DNA from 2 places in the Plantactinospora sp. CNZ320 genome. Region 2 is predicted to be linked to the other one. Evidence: predicted binding sites of a transcription regulator. Region 2 holds the regulator's gene; the other holds the start of a gene.
The links. The regulator HspR, encoded in region 2, represses chaperone genes until heat shock. The targets are predictions, from matches to a motif close to TTGAGTNNNNNNNACTCAA.

Region 1 (3,415 bases), 140 kb from region 2:
TGACCATGGTGATGCCGGCGCTCGGGCCGTCCTTCGGCACCGCACCCGCCGGTACGTGCAGGTGGATCCGCCGCCCCGCCAACGCGTTCGGGTCCAGCCCCAACGCCCGGCCGTTCGACCGGAGGTAGGAGAGCGCGATGTGCGCCGACTCCTTCATCACGTCGCCGAGCTGCCCGGTCAGGGTCAGCCCCGGCTCGCCCTCCATGCTTGTCGCCTCGATGAAGAGCACGTCACCACCGGCACCGGTCACCGCCAGCCCGGTCGCCACCCCGGGCACCGCCGTCCGCTCCGCCGACTCCGGCGTGAACTTCGGCCGCCCCAGATAGCTGGTCAGGTTGTCGGTGTCGACCCGTACCGGACCATCGGTCGAGGCCAGTGCAACCGCGACCTTGCGGAGGATCTTCGCCAGCGCGCGTTCGAGCTGGCGTACCCCGGCCTCCCGGGTGTGCTCGGCGGCGATCCGACCCAGCGCGGCGTCGGAGACGCTGACCTCGTCGGCGGTCAGCCCGGCCCGCTCGACCTGCCTGGGCAGCAGGTGGTCCCGGGCGATCGCGACCTTCTCCTCCTCGGTGTACCCGTCCAGGGTCACCAGCTCCATCCGGTCCAGCAGCGGGCCGGGGATCGCCTCCACCACGTTGGCGGTGGCCAGGAAGAGCACGTCGGACAGGTCGAGGTCGACCTCCAGGTAGTGGTCCCGGAAGGTGTGGTTCTGCGCCGGGTCCAGCACCTCCAGCAGGGCGGCGGCCGGGTCGCCGGCGTACCCCGCCGAGATCTTGTCGACCTCGTCGAGCAGCACGACCGGGTTCATCGAGCCCGCCTCGCGCAGCGCCCGGACGATCCGGCCGGGCAGCGCACCGACGTACGTCCGGCGGTGGCCACGGATCTCGGCCTCGTCCCGGATGCCGCCGAGGGAGACCCGGACGAACTTCCGGCCCAGCGCTCGGGCGACCGACTCGCCGAGGCTGGTCTTGCCGACTCCGGGCGGGCCGCCGAGGGCGAGCACCGCGCCCGAGCCACGGCCGCCGACGACCTGGAGGTTGCGGGCCGCGCGCCGGTTGCGCACCGCCAGGTACTCCAGGATGCGGTCCTTCACGTCGGCCAGGCCGGCGTGGTCGGCGTCCAGCACCTGCCGGGCCTGCACCAGGTCGGTGTTGTCCTCGGTACGCGTGGACCACGGCATCTCCAGCACCGTGTCCAGCCAGGTACGGATCCAGCCCGCCTCCGGAGAGGCGTCGCTGGCCCGTTCCAGCTTGCCGACCTCGCGCAGTGCCGCCTCGCGTACCTTGTCGGGCAGGTCGGCGGACTCGACCCGGGAGCGGTAGTCGGCCGAGCCGTCCGGCTCGTCCTCGCCCAGCTCCTTGCGGATCGCGGCGAGCTGCTGGCGGAGCAGGAACTCGCGCTGGGACTTCTCCAGTCCCTCCCGGACGTCGGAGTTGATCTGCTCGGTGACCTCCTGCTCGGCCAGGTACGCCTTCACCCAGCCAACCAGCAGTTCGAGCCGGGCTGTGACGTCCGGCGCGGCAAGCAGTTCGATCTTCTGTTCCAGGGTGAGCCACGGCGCGTAGCCGGCCGAGTCGGCCAGTTCGGTCAGGTCGGTCATCCGCTCGACCGCGTCGATGACCTGCCAGGCGCCACGCTGTTGTAGCAGTGACGTCACAAGTGCCCGGTACTCCCGGGCGAGTTCCTTGGCCCGGCCGGCCGGTGCCGGCTCGGTGATCGCGACTGTCTCGACCCAGAGCGCCGCGCCGGGTCCGGGGACTCCGGAGCCGATCCGGGCCCGGGACAGCCCGCGCACCACGGCGGCGGGTTCGCCGCTGGGCAGCCGGCCGACCTTCTCGATCGTGGCGATGACGCCGATGGAGCCGTACTCCCCGTCGACCCGGGGCACGGCCAGAAGCTTCTTGTCGCCCGTGGCCCGGGCGGCGTCCACCGCTGCCTGGGTGGTCGCCTCCAGGGTCACCGGGATGACCATGCCGGGCAGCAGGACAGCATCGGTCAGAGCAAGAACCGGAAGAGTTGCCATCACACACCTGCCATCGTTAGTTGAGCTTGTACGACTCAAGTAACAAACGGTGCTCCATGTTCCGGCTTGTGATCCAGAGCACTACGACGAGTGCCACGGCGGACCGGAGTTCCGGGGAACCGGACGCTCAGACCAGTGGCGGGCGACCAGCGCACGGCGGGATGAACCAGCCACGGCGGGCGGTACGGAGCAGCGCCGAGTGTCGGTCCGAGGCGTCGACCTTGACCACGACCCGCGCGACGATCTCCGCAACGCTGCCGCCCGGCAGCGCCAGGCCGACCTCGATCCGCCGGTCGGACCAGCCCTCCAGCAGCAGACCGACCACCACCAACTCGCGGCGGGTCAGCATCGACCGGCCGCCGGGCAGCGCAGACAGCACCAGCACCCCGACCGTCGACGGTGGCGCGGTGCCACAGGCCAGCACTGCGACCTGGAGAAACCCCGAGCGGTCGTCATGCTCTGCGGCGCCGGTCGGCCAGAGGAACGAGGCGGAGCCGCCGGAGTTCAGCACCTGGTGCAGGGCCACACCGGGTAACGCCGAATCGGGCGCCAGCAGCGGGTGACCGGGCAGGCCGGGCAGCGGGTGCGCCTCACCGTCTCGGGTCAGCACCGCCCCCGCCCGGGCGTTCCGGACGATCTGCGCCAGTACCGTCAGCGACCGCACCTGGTCGACGGCGGCGCCGACCCGGGGAGCCAGCGCACCGACCAGGTCCCGCTCGGCGTCGGTCGGCCGATCGGGGTCGTCGGTGGACATGATCAGTACCCCGACGTGCCGGCGGTCCGGGGCGAAGAGGCCGACCGCCATCCCCTCCCGGAAGCCGGCCGGGAGGTAGTACTCCCCCCAGACCGGCAGCTCGGCGAGCGGCACCGGCGAGTCACGGGCCCGCTGCGGCACGGGTGAGTTGGTCAGCCCGACCAGTTCGACCTGCTCCAGCAGTGCCGACGTGCCGAAGTAGTTCCGGGTCCGGGTGTCGTAACCGGTGCTGGCCACCTCGGTGTACCGGCGGCACCCGTCGTCGAACAGGGCGAGCCAGACGGCCTGTACCGGCATCACCTCGCCGATCCCGGCCAGCAACTCGTCCGCCCGACCGTCACGGCCCATTGCAGCGGCGATGTCGACCAGACCACGGAACGCCTTCGACGAAGACGGTGGCGGAGCGGTCATCACAAACCTTCGTCCATGGACGGGCCGGTACGACGACGTGGGACAGTCAACGTCGGATCCGGGCAAGGGGCTGGGGAACGTAGAGGCCGAGCCGCAGTGCGCGGACAGCAGCCAGGGTACGGGTCGGAGCTTCCAACTTGTCCAGTATGTGCTCGATGTGCGCGGCGACCGTGCGTTGAGTGATCCTCAGATGGTTCGCCATCCGCTGGTTGGGCCAGCCGTCGACG
Region 2 (3,415 bases):
CCAAGTCCGCCTCCCCTGACGAGATCAAGAAGGCGTACCGGAAGCTGGCCAGGGAATCGCACCCGGACCACAACCCGGGTGACGCCCAGGCCGAGGAGCGGTTCAAGGCCGTCGCCGAGGCGTACGACGTACTCGCGGACGCGCGCAAGCGCAAGGAGTACGACGAGATGCGCTCGCTCTTCGGGTCGGGCGCGTTCCGCCGCAACGCCCGGTCCGGCGGGCCCGGCGGCTATCCGTTCGACGTCTCGGACCTCTTCGGCGGGGTCGGCCAGCCGGGCGGCGCGGGTGGCGACCGGCGGTTCGGCGGGGCGGGCTTCTCCGACCTGTTCAGTTCGATCTTCTCTGGCGGCGGTCCGACCCGGACCCGCGGCCCGGCCCGGGGTCGGGACGTGGAGGCCGAGGTCATGCTCGACTTCGGCGACGCGGTACGCGGGGTGACGGTGCCGTTGACGCTGCGCGCTCCCGGCGTCTGCGACACCTGCAACGGTGACGGCGCCAAGCCGGGGACACTGCCGCAGACCTGTCCGCAGTGCCGGGGCGCCGGAGTCGTGACCCGCAACCAGGGGTCGTTCAGCTTCTCCGAGCCGTGCCGGGAGTGCCAGGGTGTCGGCACGATCGTGGAGGAGAAGTGCCCGGAGTGCCGGGGCACCGGCGGGGTGACCAAGTCCCGCACGCTCAACGTGCGGTTTCCGGCCGGGGTCGCCGACGGCCAGCGGATCCGGCTCGCCGGCCGGGGTGAGCCCGGCGAGCGGGGCGGCCCGCCCGGCGACCTCTACGTCCTGGTCAAGGTCCGCGCCGACGACATCTTCGGGCGCAGCGGCGACGATCTGACCCTCACCGTGCCGATCACGATCGCGGAGGCGGTGCTCGGAACGGATCTGCGGGTGCCCACCCTGGACTCGGCGGTGACCCTGCGGGTGCCGCCGGGGACCCCGAGCGGCCGTACGCTGCGGGCCCGGGGCCGGGGTGTGGTCAGGCGGGACGGCCAGGCCGGTGACCTGCTGGTGACCGTGGAGATCGTGGTTCCCGAGCAGCTCTCGCCGGAGGCCAGGAAGGCGCTGGAGGAGTTCGCCGCGCAGACTCCGGCGGCGGCACGGGAACATCTCGACGCCCGGGTGCGTCGTTTCAACTGAGCTGTTGGCAACGCGGAGGTGATCGAAGGTGGCCGAGGAGTACATCGTCGTCTCGGTCGAGCAGGCGTCCGACGCCAAGGTTCTGATGATCTCGGTCGCGGCCCGGATGGCCGGCATGCACCCGCAGACGCTGCGGCAGTACGACCGGATGGGGCTGGTGCAGCCCGGCCGCGCCCCGGGCGGCGGGCGCCGGTACAGCGTCCGTGACGTCGCGCTGCTGCGTGAGGTGCAGCGGCTCAGCCAGGACGACGGGGTGAACCTGGCCGGCATCAAGCGGATCATCGTGCTGGAGCAGATGGTCGACGAGTTGCAGCAGCGGATCGCCGGGTTGCAGGCCGAGTTGGAGGCCGCCTACCGCCGGATAGCCGAGCTGGAGTCGCTGGGCGGGCTGCCTCGCCGGGACCTGGTGCCGACCAACCGGCCCTCGACGGCACTGGTCGTCTGGCGCCCCCGCCGCAGCACCGACCCGTCGGCCTGACCCCGGCCTACCCGGCCCCGTGTGCCCCGGTGCGTGTCCGGCGCTGCTGGGTGCGCCCGGTGCGCGCCCACCCCGTCGGGCCCGCCCCGTGAGCTGCTCTCGGGGCCGGCCCCTCCCGCATCACGGGACCGCCGGGTACCCGTACCGGGTGTCCGCAACCATTACTCCGGGTGTTTCGGGAACATTACGCCCGATTCTCGGAATCTATTAGCGAGAAGGCTCGGAAATCATTACCCCGGGTAGGCCGCGAGCCATCACCGTACATAGCGGTGACGTCGGGGTCCGGTGGTCTGTTGATCGCCGGATTTTTTCGTCGTACGGCCAGCAAAGGTCAATAAGCGCCCTGTCCGTCCGCCCCGGCAAGTGGGGGTACGGGCGACAGGTCGCCGAGTAGTGCCCCGGTGCCGCGCTATGACGCGGTCCTGCGGATGCCTGTGATCTGATCAAACACAATTGATCGACAGTTTTTGAAATGCTCTCTCGGTTACAAGATTGTTTTATTGACGACTATCAATGTCGTGACTATGGTGGGCTGCGGGCGCGACCGCATCGCGACGACCGGAAGGGAACTACCATGTCCAACGTGATGGCTGTCGGCGGCGTACTCGCGGCATTGTTTGCCTCGACGGTAGCTACCGAGCCTTTGGTGACGCCTGCCGAGAGGGTCACCATCAGCGTGGAGACCGTCAATGGATCCGGCTGCCCGGCGGGGACGGCCGAGGTGAGTACCGCAGCCGACAACACGGCCTTCACGGTGAGCTACAGCGACTACTACGTCCTGGCCGGCGCCGGGGCGAAGCCGACCGAGTTCAGGAAGAACTGCCAGCTCAACCTGCGGGTCAACATCCCCCAAGGGCTCACCTTCGCGGTGTCCCAGGTGGATCTGCAGGGCTTCGCCTACCTCCAGCGGGGAGCCAGCGGCTCGCAGCACTCGCACTACTACTGGATGGGCAGTTCGTCGACGGCGCAGACCAGTCACGAGTTCACCGGGCCGTACGTCGGCGGCTGGCGTGTCTCCGACCGGGCCGCCTCCCTGGTCTACGCACCCTGCGGCGAGTCGCGCAACCTCAACGTCAACACCGAGCTGCGGGTGGACGGCGGCAACGGCGACAACGGCACGAGCTTCATGGTGATGGACTCCAGCCGGGGCAGTGTGCGCAGCGTCTACCACCTCAGTTGGAAAGAGTGCTGATCGCGTCGCCGTAATCGCGGCCCCTACGTAAGGTCCGTGGGGTCAACGCGAATCAAAAGGCCCCTGGGTCGGCCGATGGAATTGTGAAAGTCCATCGTGCCTGACCCGGGGGCCTCTCTGTGTATCTGGCGTCAGGTTGTCGTACCAGCTTTTCGGCCAATACGCATTCAACTTTAGGACATTGACGAACATCAATAAATAGAGTTAGGGTGTGCCTGCGCGCGCGACATTATCGCCACGATCGGGAGGGAACCCATGATCAGTGTGCTGGCCATTGGCAGTCTCGTTGCCTCGATGCTCGGCGGGATTGTCATCCCGACGGATCCGCCCGTGGAGCCTCCGGAACAGCAGATTGTCATCGACGTCATTACCATCAATGGCTCGGGTTGCCCGGCCGGGACCGCGGCCGTCGCGGTCGCCCCCGACAACACCGCCTTCACGGTGACCTACAGCGACTATCTCGCCCAGGTCGGCGTGGGGGCGCGACCGACCGACGCCCGGAAGAACTGCCAGCTGGCCCTACAGGTGCACGTCCCGGAGGGCTTCACCTACGCCATCCTCCAGGCCGACTACCGCGGCTACGCCTACCTGGCCAACGGCGCGACCGCGGTG

Region 1: a site for HspR is predicted at 2,044-2,062, ahead of lon (endopeptidase La). Genes of this name have one in related genera too.

What each region holds. Positions count from the first base shown of each region.
Region 1 is NZ_PJMP01000001.1:4,701,717-4,705,131, forward strand. It holds gene lon (endopeptidase La) at 1-2,023, opposite strand, end outside; gene CLT71_RS20900 (hypothetical protein) at 2,151-3,188, opposite strand; gene CLT71_RS20905 (LuxR C-terminal-related transcriptional regulator) at 3,235-3,415, opposite strand, start outside.
Region 2 is NZ_PJMP01000001.1:4,837,933-4,841,347, reverse strand. It holds gene dnaJ (molecular chaperone DnaJ) at 1-1,133, shown strand, start outside; gene CLT71_RS21550 (heat shock protein transcriptional repressor HspR) at 1,219-1,611, shown strand; gene CLT71_RS21545 (DUF4360 domain-containing protein) at 2,258-2,803, shown strand; gene CLT71_RS21540 (DUF4360 domain-containing protein) at 3,059-3,415, shown strand, end outside.